Regions from separate parts of the Methylocella tundrae genome, predicted to be linked through region 1. Evidence: predicted binding sites of a transcription regulator. Region 1 holds the regulator's gene; each other region holds the start of a gene.

Region 1 (4,184 bases):
ACGCGCCGCTGCGGCTCGTGTAACATAGAACCGCCGAAAAAATAGAGGCATATGCCGCTGATCGGCAAAGCGATTGGGGGAAGGGCCCCGCCCGTCGGGCCGCCGATGCGGCGCCGAGGCTGGCTCATCCTGAATGTATGACCGGCGGCGCTATTGTCGAGACCAGCGGAAACAGCCATAGCCGATGGAAGTTCGCGCGGAGCGGGCAGAATTTCGGCCGGGCTCAGTGGCGCCGTGTCGCAGCTCCGCCGCATCTTTGTCGATGCGTTCGAGACGGAGGTCGCGCTTCGCCGCATGTTTCTCTGGCTGCCAGCGGCGGCTGGCGCCGGCGTCGTCAGCTACATGGCGGCCGATCGTGAACCTTCCTTGTGGCTGCTCGTCCCGCTCACGGCCGCTTTCGCAGGCCTTGCGTTTTTGGCGCGCGGGCGGCGTCTCGCCTTTTTCCTGCTCTGCGGCCTCTGCGCCTTTTTCGCGGGCGATCTTTCGGCAGCCTGGCGCTCGGCGCGCGTCGCCGCCCCGATCATCGACAGGACGACGATTGGCGTTGTCGAGGGTTTTATCGAACAAATGGATTTCCGCCGCGCCGGCGCGCGTTTCGTCCTGCGGGTGTATGCGATCGAGGGGCTCGCCGCCGCGGCGACGCCTTACCGCGTCCGGCTTTCAATACGCCGCGCGCCGCCCTTTGAGGCGGGAGCCTATGTCAGGCTCAAGGCGCGGCTGCTTCCACCGGCCCACGCCAGTCTTCCGGGGGGCTATGATTTTGCCAAGGACGCTTGGTTTGCCGGCATCGGAGGCGTCGGCAATGCGTTAGGCCGCATCGAAACCGCCGCGCCGCCCGCGCCGCCCGGTTTGGCGCTGCGAACCATGATGGCGCTCGATCGCGGGCGCAACGCGCTGGCCCGCCGCATCGACCAGATCGTCGGCGGCGACGCGGGAGCAATCGCCGCCGCCATGGTAACCGGCAAACGCGATCTTTTGTCCGATGCGGCCAAGGACGTCATCCGCGAGGCCGGCATTTTTCACATCATCACGATTTCCGGCGTCCAGATGACGCTGGTCGCCGCTATTTTTTTCGTCGGTTTTCGCCGGCTTCTGGCTTTAAGCCCGACGCTGGCCCTGCGCTATCCGATCAAGAAATGGTCGGCGGCCCTCGCTATGGCCGGCGCGGTTTTTTACGACGTCGCGACGGGGTCCCGGGTCGGGACCGAGCGCGCACTGTTCATGACGTTGATCATGCTCGGCGCGGTGCTTCTCGACCGTCAGGCCTTGACCATGCGGAATCTTGCCTTCGCCGCGCTGATCGTCATTCTGACCGAGCCGGAATCAATCATGGGCGCGAGCTTTCAGCTATCTTTCGCCGCGGTCGCCGCGCTGGTCGCGGTCTATGAGGCGCGTATGGCCGCCGCCGCCGCCGATCGCGAAGATGGGCTGATTCTGCGCGCTCGCGCCGTCGAAGGCGAGCGCCTGCGGCTCTTCTGGCGCGCCTGCAAAAATCTGCTGGCGCGTGGCCCCGGAGGTCTTTTGTTCGCGACCTTTTGCGCCACCGCCGCGACGGCCTCTTTCATGGCCTATAATTTTCACGAGCTCAGCCCCTATGTGCTGATCGGCAATCCGCTGACCCTGACCGTGATCGAGGTTTTCGCAGTGCCCGGGGCGCTTATCGGAACATTGCTCTATCCGCTCGGACTTGACGCATGGGTCTGGCGATATGTCGGGCTTGGCATCGACGGCATCATGTGGGCGGCGGCGGAAATCGGAAGGCTGCCGGGGGCGACCCTCCATCTGCCCGCCTTCGCGCCCTGGTCCATCATCTTCCTGACCCTCGCAATGCTCTGTTCCGTGCTGTGGCGGACCGCCGTTTTTCGCGCGATGGCTTTGCCGCTCGCAGTTATCGGCGTGTGGGGCGCGCTCTGCGGACCCTCGTTCGACATGGCGGTCGCCCCGAACGGCGAAGCCGCAGCGTTTCGCGGGCGGGATGGCCGGCTCGCGGTCATCGCGTCGCGCCCGAGCCTTTTTGCTTCGGAGCAGTGGCTTCGCGCCGACGCCGACGGCCGCCCCGCGCGCGAGGCGGTGAAAAAAGCCGCCTGCGACAAGGTTGGCTGCGTTGGATATCTCGCGGATGGCCGTTCCCTGTCGCTGGTGTTCGACAAAGCTGCGTTCGCCGAAGATTGCGGGCGCGCCGACATCATCGTGACGCCGCTCTTCGCGCCGGCGGGCTGCGCCGCGGGCCTTGTCATCGATCGGGGGGAACTGAAAGAAACCGGCGCCATAACCTTGTCGTTTACCGCGTCCGGCGTCGCAAGGCGCGCGGCTCGAACGCCGGACGAGGACCGCCCCTGGTCTCCTGCGCCCAGGCGAAAATGGGGCCCAAGCTCGCGTTCGTTCGCAGCGTCGCGGCCAACGCGGGCCGCATCTTCCGATCTTGACCCTTCCAGCGTCGCGCGGGACGCTGGCGAGGCGCGGGGCGCCGTCGAGGACGAAGACGGCGACGCCTCGCCGCTTGAGTAGGCGCGCAAGCTGCCAAACATCACGCTTTAATAACGGCGAATGAGGCTGACGAGCTTGCCTTGAATGCGCACGCGGTCCGGTCCGAAAATGCGCGTCTCATAGGCGGGATTTGCGGCTTCGAGCGCGATCGAGGCGCCGCGCCGGCGCAGCCGCTTCAGCGTCGCCTCCTCGTCGTCGATCAGCGCGACGACAATGTCGCCCGTTTCCGCCGTGTCCTGCTTGCGGATCACTACCGTGTCGGCGTCGAATATTCCGGCCTCGATCATTGAGTCGCCGCGCACTTCAAGGGCGTAATGTTCGCCTTGCGGCAGCATCTCCGGCGGCAGGCTGATGGTGTGGCTGCGGTTCTGCAGGGCCGTAATCGGCGTGCCCGCGGCGATTCGCCCCATGACCGGGATGGCGACGGTCCCCCGAGGGCCGTCTTCTTCTTCCCGGCTCGGGCTCGCAGGCAAGGAGCGCACCCGCCCAAGATTGCCTTCGATGACGCTCGGCTCGAATTTCTTGTTCCGGTTGAGCTCCGGCGGCGTCGAAGAATCGGGCATGCGCAATACCTCCAGCGCCCGCGCCCGGTTGGGCAGGCGCCGGATGAAGCCACGCTCCTCAAGCGCGATGATCAGACGATGAATTCCCGACTTCGACCGCAGGTCGAGCGCGTCCTTCATCTCGTCGAAAGAGGGGGGCACGCCCGTCTCCTTGAGCCGCTCATGGATGAAGCGCAACAGCTCGCTTTGCTTTTTCGTCAACATCGGCTCTGACTTTCTCGTAAACGATCTGCACGTCCCGCCGCGGCGGCGCGGGCGCGCTTTAGCTGGCGCTTCCGCGGCAAGCTCCGACTCTGTGTTCAAAGGTTAAGCGTGGCCGCTGCCGCAAGGCCAGGGATAAAACAGGGCGCAGGGCGATAGCGAAGCGCAAAACCGATGGATCGCGGATCATGGGCGGCCAGTAAACTCGCACAAAGAGTGAACAGACCATATCTGTTCGCGCTGCGTTCCGCAAGGCGCCTGATGCGAGACCCCGGCGCTTTTTTGCGCGCTGGGCACGACGGATCGTTCACGGAACTTTCAGCTTTGCCATACGTTGATGTAAACGGCCGGCGCACGGCGTCTCTTCTTCGCCGAGTGGTTCCGGCCTCTTACGAGAGGAGACCACGCATGGATCGACCGCTGCAGATCGTATTCCGCGACATACAGCACTCCGAGGCCCTCGCGAAGCTCATCGAGGAGAGAGTGCAACGGCTCGAACATATTTACGCGCACATCATCGGGTGCCGCGTGGTCGCGGGCGCGTCTCATCGCGGACCGAGGAATACGGTGGCGCCGCTCGCCCTCTGCGTCGAAGTCGAGGTGCCCGGCCGGCCGTTGATCGTCGCAAAGTCGGAAGCGAAGCGGAAAGGCCAGCAGAACACACTCGTCCATCGCGTTTTCGACGCTGTTCAGCGCCAGCTTGAGCAGCTTGCCGAGATCATCAAGGGAAATGTGAAGCGGCACGAGAACGGTATCGAGTCGGGCGTCGTGGTGCGTCTGTTTCCCGAGCAGGACCATGGCTTCGTGGAGGTGAAAGGCGGCCCGGATCTTTACTTCTCCCGCAGCTGCGTGATGCGGGGAAGCTTCGACAATCTGAAGATCGGCGCCATGGTGCATTTCACGCGCGCCGCTGCGGAAGGGGTGATGGGCCCC
Region 2 (4,184 bases), 1.9 Mb from region 1:
TTCGCCGCGCAGACGCGCAGAGTGTTTCCGCTGGCGCCATTTTTCTTCGAGGCGGCGCAAAAGGGCCGGCTTTATGGACAAAGGCTGGATGGTTTGTGGCTGCATGTGGGCGTGCCGGAGATGATCGCCGAAGCCGAATGGATCATCTCGCGCAGCGTGCTGTGAGGCGAAACGCCGCTGTCCGCCCTGCATCCGGCTCTCATCAATAAGTTAGAGCATGATGTCGCCCGAAAAATCTGCACCTTTTCGGCGTCATGCTTTAATCCAGCGCTTTCGCGAGCCTGTAGCCGCTTTTCCTGAAGCCGAGGAGAAGAGCCTCCTTCAGCCGGGGGTAAAACGGCCGCACGAGCGCGCCAAGAGCAGCCGAGGCGACCAACGCGCCAATCACAACCGCGCCGGTTTTGACCGGACCATCGGGCCGCTCATGAAGCGCGGCGGCGATCCAGAGCTCCAGCGGGAAATGGAAAGCGTAGATTGCGAAGGTCAGGGCGCCCGCGTGGCGGATCGCTCGTTCGGCCGGTCTCAGCAGGCGTCCGAGTCGCCCAGCGATGGCCATCGCCCCTAGAAGATGAAGGCAGATCAAGGCTCCGACCAAATTTTGCCAGAGGAAATTCTCGGCGATATTGAGATAACGATCAGCTACATTGGCGCCGAGCAGCAGGCGCTGCATTGAGAACAGCCACGGACTGACGTGGAGCGTCTTCAATGCGAAGATCAGGGCTGGCGCTCCAAGGTAAAGCGCGAGGCCCCAGCCTGGGCTCAACTTTAACTTGTCCCGCCTCTGGTAGAGCCATACGCCGAATAGCCATCCAGGCATGAGAAGCAGGATCTGCGGACCCGCGAAAAGTGCGACCGCCGCGACGATCCAGTTGCGCCACGCGCGCGGCGAAAACATGAACGCTGCGAAAATGGCGTAATACCAGGCGATATATCCAATCGACCACAGTGGAATGTTCGAAAGCGGGGAGACTTCGAGGAACCAGGTCTGGTTTTGAAATATGGCTGTCAGGAAGAGCCGCAGCAGGGGATTGTCGAATCCCATATACTCGCCCCAATCCTCATAGGGCGCCGGGGACAGGCGTAATCCGATGCCGTCGAGGATAAAGGTCAGCGCCAGCGCCGGCAACACGATAGACCACAATCTGGCGAGGCGCGACGCGCTATAAACAGCGAGACTGCGTTCGCGCGTCGCCACGACATAGGCGATGACAAAACCTGACAATACGAACGTCGCCTCGATCGCCTCCAGTCCCAAACTGAACTTGAGCCAGTCTCCACCCATCTGCGTCACAAGTCCATGGGAGATGACTATACTCAGCACTGCCAGGAAACGAAACAGGTCAATGTAAAGCGACAATCCTGGAGCCATAGAGCCAGCCTCAATCCTGGAAGAACGGGAGATCTAAACCAAAAATAATACCGTCAAGACGCGGAGAATTCCTGGGATATGATTTCAGCGACGCGCCGAAGACGCGAGAATGACGGCATATTGTGTGCATTTTTTGGCCTATTCTTGGAGATCTTCGCCGCGCTGCCCTGCTCAAGCTCCGTTCCCCGATTGTTCTTGCTGGTCCGCGAGATCTCCGTTAAGCTGAGTATAAGCTGAGAAATGAGGCGTCTCCATGGTCGTCAGAATCGCGACAGTCGCTTTCGAAGGCATCGAGGCTCGGCCCGTCGACGTTCAGGTGCAGATCGCCAACGGCAACGTCGCCTTCACCGTTGTCGGACTCGGCGACAAGGCGGTCGCTGAATCGCGCGAACGCGTGCGCGCCGCCCTCAACGCCTCGGGCCTCGCGCTCCCGGCCAAGCGCATTACCGTCAATCTCGCGCCCGCCGATCTGCCGAAGGAGGGCAGCCATTATGATTTGCCGATTGCGCTCGGGGTCATGGCGGCGATCGGGGCGATCCCTCCCGACGCGTTGCAAAATTATACGGTGCTCGGCGAGCTCGCGCTCGATGGGACGATCACGGCGGTGACCGGCGTTCTTCCCGCGGCGATGGCCGCCAATGCGCGCGGGCAGGGGCTGATCTGCCCGCATGACAGCGGCGCGGAGGCGGCCTGGGCAAGTCAGGATCTTGACGTGCTGGCGCCGATCTCCCTGATCCAGCTCGTCAATCATTTCAAGGGTCTTCAGGTCATGGCCGCGCCGCGCCCGGCGATCCGGCAGGCGGGGGGAGCTTTGCCGGACCTTCGCGACGTCAAGGGCCAGGAAAGCGCCAAACGCGCGCTCGAAATCGCCGCGGCGGGCGGCCATAATCTGCTTTTCAACGGACCGCCCGGCGCCGGCAAGTCCATGCTCGCGGCGCGCCTCCCCTCGATTTTGCCGCCGTTGACGCCGCGCGAATTGCTGGAGGTTTCGCTCATTCATTCGATCTCCGGCGACCTTGCGGGCGGCGCCTTGACCGATCGCCGTCCGTTCCGCGCGCCCCATCATTCCGCATCGATGGCGGCTCTCGTCGGAGGCGGCGCGCGCGCGCGGCCGGGAGAGATTTCTCTCGCCCATCATGGCGTGCTTTTTCTCGATGAATTGCCAGAATTTCAGCCGCAGGTCCTCGACAGCCTGCGCCAGCCGATAGAGACCGGCGAGGTGGCGATCGCCCGCGCGAACCATCGCGTCATCTATCCCGCGCGCTTTCAGCTTGTCGCCGCGATGAACCCTTGCCGTTGCGGTCATGCGACCGACCCGGGATTTGCCTGCAATCGCCAACCAAATGCGCGATGCATCGCGCAATATCAGTCGCGCCTATCAGGGCCTTTGCTGGACCGCATCGACCTTCACGTCGAGGCGCCCGCCGTCGCCGCAGCCGATTTGATGCTGCCGCCGCCCGCCGAAGGGTCCGCCGAGGTCGCCGCGCGGGTCGCCGCGGCGCGGGCGATTCAGGCGCGCCGCTATGCCGAGCTTGGCCTCCAGGGCGTAGGCTCCAATGCCGCCGCTCCATCCGCCGTCATTGAACAGGTCGCGCAACCGGACGCCGGCGGCCTCGCCCTTGTCCAGGAAGCCTCCGACCGGCTCCGTCTCTCGGCTCGAGGATTCCACCGCATTTTGAAGCTCGCCCGCACGATCGCGGATCTCGACGGGGCGGGGACCGTCGGCAGTCTGCATCTGGCAGAAGCGCTCTCCTACCGCGTCGATGCGACGCGCCAGTTACGGGCCGCTTGACCTAACTGTGAAGGTCACGCTTCGTCTGGACGTCTCAGAAACGTGCTACACAAGCGTGAGGCTCATTGGATGCGGTCTGGACAGGCGCCTCTACGCGAGGCGCGCAATGGAGAGAATAATGGATGTCGCCGCTCCGGTTACGGCAGACGCATTGAAATCGGCGCGCGCCAGCGCGACGGCTTTGCGCGACTGGATAGTCGAGAGAGCGCTTCCCCTCTGGTCGACGATCGGCTTCGACGCGCAGCGGGGCGTCTTTCAGGAACGCCTTGACTGGAGCGGACGGCCAGTCGAGACGGTCCCGCGCCGCGCCATGGTGCAAGCCCGGCAGATCTATGTCTTTGCCCATGCGGCGCATCTTGGCTGGTTCCCCGAAGGCGGGCGACTGGCCGAGATCGCGATGAGTTCGCTTTTGCAGAAGTTCCGCGAGGCGGGCGGCGGATCCGGCGGCTTCGCCTTTTCAGTCAGCACGGAGGGCCGCGTCGTCTCGACGGCGCGCGACGCTTACGCGCATGCCTTCATCCTCTTCGCCATCGCCTGGCTCTATCGCCTTAATGGCGATCCGCGGCTAATTGGCCACGCTGACGAGACGATCGCCTTCATTGACGCGGCGCTCGAAGATCGCGCGCATGGCGGTCTCTACGACCAAAGCCCGGTTCATGACCGCAACAAGCGGCAAAATCCGCATATGCACCTGCTCGAGGCCTATCTCGCGCTGGAGGGCGGCGCTCCCGGCCGCGGCTACGGCGAACGCGCCAAGAGCCTCGTCGATCTTTTCAAGACTCATTTGTTCCGCGAGGATCCCGGCGTCCTGCTCGAATATTTCGCCGAGGACTGGAGCGCTCATCCCGATCCGCTGAAGCGCGGCGTCTTTGAACCCGGACATCATTTCGAGTGGGTCTGGCTTTTGGCAGAATATGAGAAACTCACCGGCGAGGATCTGCGGCGGTGGATTTTGCCGCTCGATCGCATCGCCCGGCGCAATGGGCTCGCGGAAGACGGGATGATCTTTGATGAAGTCGACAG
Region 3 (4,184 bases), 1.4 Mb from region 1:
GGGGCGGCCGGGGCCGCTGGAGGCGCGAGGGGCGCGGCGATAATGCGATCATCGACGGGCCTGTCGCCAAGGACAGCCTGAACATTGGCGTCCTGCGGCCGCGGCGCCGTGATCTGCGCGCCGATCGTGCGCACCGCGTCGGGAGCGTCGGCATAGGCGCCGTGGCCGATGAAAATATCCGCTTCCCGTGTGAGATCATAGACCCTGACCCCCAACGCCTCGAGCGCTGCTCGATCGGCCTCATTCTTCGGGTCGAGAGCGCCGAGCCGCGGACGGTCGCCCGCGAGCGTGCGCGACAGCGACAAGGCGCGATCGTTCGCCGCGACCAGAACGAACACATGCGAGGGATCGAGCCGCGCCAATTGCTGGCGGAAGACGTTCAAATCGATGTCAGGGGCGGCCAGCATCACATCGCCCAGCTTTTCGTTGAGCTTTGGACTGCCAGCTATGGCGTCCTGCCGCAAAGCCTCCATGGTCAACCATGCGCCCATGGAATGCGCGAGAATATGCACGCGCCCGACGTCGGGCGTTTCCGTCAATAGACGGATGACTTTCGCCAAAGCGTCGCGCGAGACCGTCGCGCTCTCCTTGGCTGCGCCATAGTCGAGCAAATTATTCGTCGAGGGCCAGGTGAAAAGCACTGGCACGCCGCCAAAGCGGCCATCCTGCACGATTTGGGCGAGACGGAAACGCGCCTCGTCATAGCCCGTATTGAAGCCATGCACATAAAGCAGAATGTCGCGATTGGAGCCGATGCGACCCGAAAGGTGTGACGCAAGCTCCGTCAGAAAGGCGGTCTCGTCGAGGCTGCGGCGCTTCACCAGTGCAAAATGGCGTGAGGGATCCGGCGCTCCGATCGAGGGACGCTCCAACTGTCCGACCTGGTGGCCAGGGGGCACGCCGATCATTTGCAGTGAATCACGCATCTCGCCATCGTTGCCGGCTTCGCTCAAGGCGCCGCTCTCGCCCTTGCGCGTCGAGACGACAAACATCGAAACGGGGCGCGGACCTGCGGCGGAATCGGCGATTTCCATTCCCGCCGAACCACAGCCCGAAAGGGCAAGCGCGCAAAGGCCGGCGATCAGGAAAGCCCAAACCGCGCAAGGCGAGCCTTCGGCCGTTCCTCGCCGCGCCGCGCATGAAAAGGCCAGCCGCATCTCATTGTCTCTTCTGGTACAACTGCATCCGCCACATGTAGACGGGGATCACGGCGATTTTCGAGCATCTATCAACGCATCGAAACTTAACGAAAGCTTAACGAGGTCCTTTTAGCCTCATGTCTGAATGGCCTCCGATCATGTCGGGAATGCGACCGCCGCCGTTAGCACGCGGCCCGGGCGCGCCGCTGCGCATTCTCGTCACCGGTTTTGCCGGCTTTCCAGGCTCACCCAAAAATCCAACGGCGAAAATGATGGCGGCGCTCGCGAGCTATCGGTTGCGCCTCGCGCTCACCGGCATTCGCCTCGAGCCCCGTGTCTTGCCCGTGATCTATGCCGAGATCGCGCCGCGTCTCGTCCGCCTCCAGAAAGAGATCGCGCCGGATGCGATTTTACATTTCGGCGTCGCGACGCGGCGGACGAAGTTTTGCGTCGAAGCGCGAGCCCTGAACCGGGTGAGCATCCTGCATCTGGACGCAAGCGGCGCAACGGCGCCTCGCCGCGCCATTATCGCGGGGGCCCCGATGAGCCTGACATCGAGCGTCCCCTGCGGACTGATCGCGGCTGAGCTGCGCCGCAACGGATTTGCGGCCGCCGTTTCGACCGACGCCGGCGACTATGTCTGCAACCAGACCTTGTTTCTCTCGCTCAACCAAGGTCACATGCAGCAAAATCATGCCCCTCTTGTCGGCTTCGTTCATGTTCCGCCTCTCGCCGTGCGCTATCGGCGAGGGAAGGGGCGCTTCAGTCTCGATGATGCGGTCCGCGCCGCGCTCGTCGCCATTCGCATTTTGGCGCCCGCGCTGCGTTCGCGGCGAGCGCTCATTCATCGCCCCGCGCCGTAGTTGCAAGCAATGGATTCAGCTTCAACTGAATTTCTGACGGCGCTGCTCCAGATCATCTGGATCGACATTGTTCTTTCCGACGATAATGCGCTCGTCATCGCTATGGCCAGCCGCTCCTTGCCGAAACGGCAGCGCCGCTGGGCCATCGTGCTCGGCGCCAGCGCCGCCGTGCTTTTGCGCATCATTTACACGCTGCTGTTTTTGCAGGCGCTGGCGCTTCCTTTCATCAAGATCGCCGGTGGCGCGATTTTGATGATGATCGCCATACGTCTTGTCGGCGAGGAGGAGCGCGAGGAAGAAGCGGCCGCCCCAACCTCGATTTGGAGCTCGATCCGCATCATCGTCATAGCTGACGCCGTGATGTCGCTCGACAATGTCATCGCCGTCGCCGGGGCTGCGCAAGGGTCGATGGCGCTGATTATTTTCGGGCTCGTTCTGTCGATTCCACTGGTCGTTCTTGGTTCGACTTTTTTGATCGCGCTGTTGGAGCGGTTTCCCGCCCTCGTCTGGATCGGCGCCGGCATCCTCGGCTGGGTCGCCGGTGAACTCATCGGCTCTGATCCGGCGCTGGCAGGCTTTTTACGAAAAAATGCCGTGGTCGTCGAGACTTGGCAATTTGCCGCCGTGGCGGCGGCCATGGTCCTGTTTTTCTCAGGGTTACGCGTCCGCCGCAAAGCTTCGGCGTAACTCGCCGCCTGGCTTGCGCCGGGCTAGGCTGATGTTGGCACGAGGTCAAAATCGCCTTGACTCTCGCGCCTGAAGCGGGAATCTATAAGAACAAATAGAGAACTAACCCGCAGTTTCATCATGGAGCAGGCCGATGTCGCCAGGCGGCAGATCGGAACGGCTGGATTTTTTGCGTCAAAAGATCGCCCGCGCCGAAAATAGCGTCGCTTTCGCGCAAAGAAATCTCGGCGAGGATTGCAGCCTCGACAGGATGCTGGGCGGCGGCTTGCGCTGCGGCGCTTTGCATGAGATCGCGCCGGGACGAGCCGGCGACGGCGCGGCGGCGTCCGGTTTCGCGCTGGCGCTATCCGCTCGCCTGGCCGCGAAAGCGCCCGCCGGCCGCTCCGCCATCATCTGGATCGTCGAGGATTTCGCCGGCCTTGAAGGGGGCGCGCCTTATGGACCGGGGCTCGCCCTCCATGGCGTCGATCCCGCCCGCCTTATCCTCGTGCATACGGCGAGCGCAAAGGACAGCCTGTGGACCATGGAGGAGGCCTTGAAATGCCGTGCCGCCGCGGCGGTGATCGGCGAAATATGGAATCTCGAGAAGATTTACAGCCTCACCGCCTCCCGCCGTCTCGCCCTCGCGGCGCAGGCGAGCGGCGGCGCCGGCCTGATGCTGGCCGCCGGAATGGCGGGCGGAGGGGAGCGGCTGTCCTCATGCGCGCACACGCGCTTCGAGGTTTTTGCGCACAAAGGGATTTACGCGCGGGGCTCGCCCTTGGCTGGTTTGCCGCTGCCGGGTCTTGCCTGCTGGTCTGTGCGCATCGTCAAGGCGCGCGCGGTCGAACGCGCCAATGGCGCCGATCCCGTCGCCATTTTCTGGGATCATGAAGAGGGCTGTTTCCGTGACGCGTTTCCTCTCCGTCTCATTGCCAACGCTCGCGACCGACCGCATCATCCGGCTGATGCGCGCGCAGGGTTTGGTCAAACCGCCTGAGGCGCCTCTGGCGACAGCCGCTAAAATCAACGGCGCGCAAAAGCTCGCAGCGCTCGATGCGCGGGGGCAAGCTCTCGGTCTCAAGCCTGGCATGACCTTGCCCGATGCGCGCGCCATGCATCCAACCCTCATCTGCGCCGACGCCGACCCAGAGGCGGAAGCAAGGACGCTGGCGCATATCGCAGACTGGTGCCGCCGCTTCACCCCTCTTGCGGCTCTCGATGCGCCGGACGGCGTCATGCTCGACGTCAGCGGCGCCGCGCATCTTTTTGGCGGCGAGGCGCGCCTTCTCGCCGAAATCGAGACACGGCTTCAAACTCAGGGCTTTTTCGCCAGGGCGGCTTTGGCGTCGACGCCAGAAGCGGCTTTCGCCCTTGCGCGCTATGGCGGCGCGCGGATCGACGCCCGCATCCTGCCACTGGGGCTCGACGCGGCGGAACTCGCCCATCGTCTTGGGGATCTGCCGCTCGCCGCCTTGCGGCTCGATCAGGCGACGCTCAAAGCGCTCGCGGAAGC

What was found. The regulator LexA, encoded in region 1, represses DNA repair genes until DNA is damaged. The targets are predictions, from matches to a motif close to TGTTCNNNNTGTGTTCNG.
Region 2: the regulator LexA is predicted to act here: its motif matches at 1,549-1,566, upstream of SIN04_RS08170 (YifB family Mg chelatase-like AAA ATPase).
Region 3: the regulator LexA is predicted to act here: its motif matches at 2,776-2,793, upstream of SIN04_RS05560 (ImuA family protein).

Annotation. Positions count from the first base shown of each region.
Region 1 covers NZ_CP139089.1:3,151,685-3,155,868, forward strand. Annotated here, with positions in the region: gene SIN04_RS16815 (ComEC/Rec2 family competence protein) at 235-2,508, shown strand; gene lexA (transcriptional repressor LexA) at 2,535-3,254, opposite strand; gene SIN04_RS16825 (HPF/RaiA family ribosome-associated protein) at 3,660-4,184, shown strand, end outside.
Region 2 covers NZ_CP139089.1:1,230,992-1,235,175, reverse strand. Annotated here, with positions in the region: gene SIN04_RS08180 (nucleotidyltransferase family protein) at 1-165, shown strand, start outside; gene SIN04_RS08175 (acyltransferase family protein) at 260-1,357, opposite strand; gene SIN04_RS08170 (YifB family Mg chelatase-like AAA ATPase) at 1,623-3,161, shown strand; gene SIN04_RS08165 (AGE family epimerase/isomerase) at 3,280-4,184, shown strand, end outside.
Region 3 covers NZ_CP139089.1:650,738-654,921, forward strand. Annotated here, with positions in the region: gene SIN04_RS05545 (alpha/beta hydrolase) at 1-1,157, opposite strand, end outside; gene SIN04_RS05550 (hypothetical protein) at 1,298-2,002, shown strand; gene SIN04_RS05555 (TerC family protein) at 2,012-2,689, shown strand; gene SIN04_RS05560 (ImuA family protein) at 2,823-3,668, shown strand; gene SIN04_RS05565 (DNA polymerase Y family protein) at 3,577-4,184, shown strand, end outside.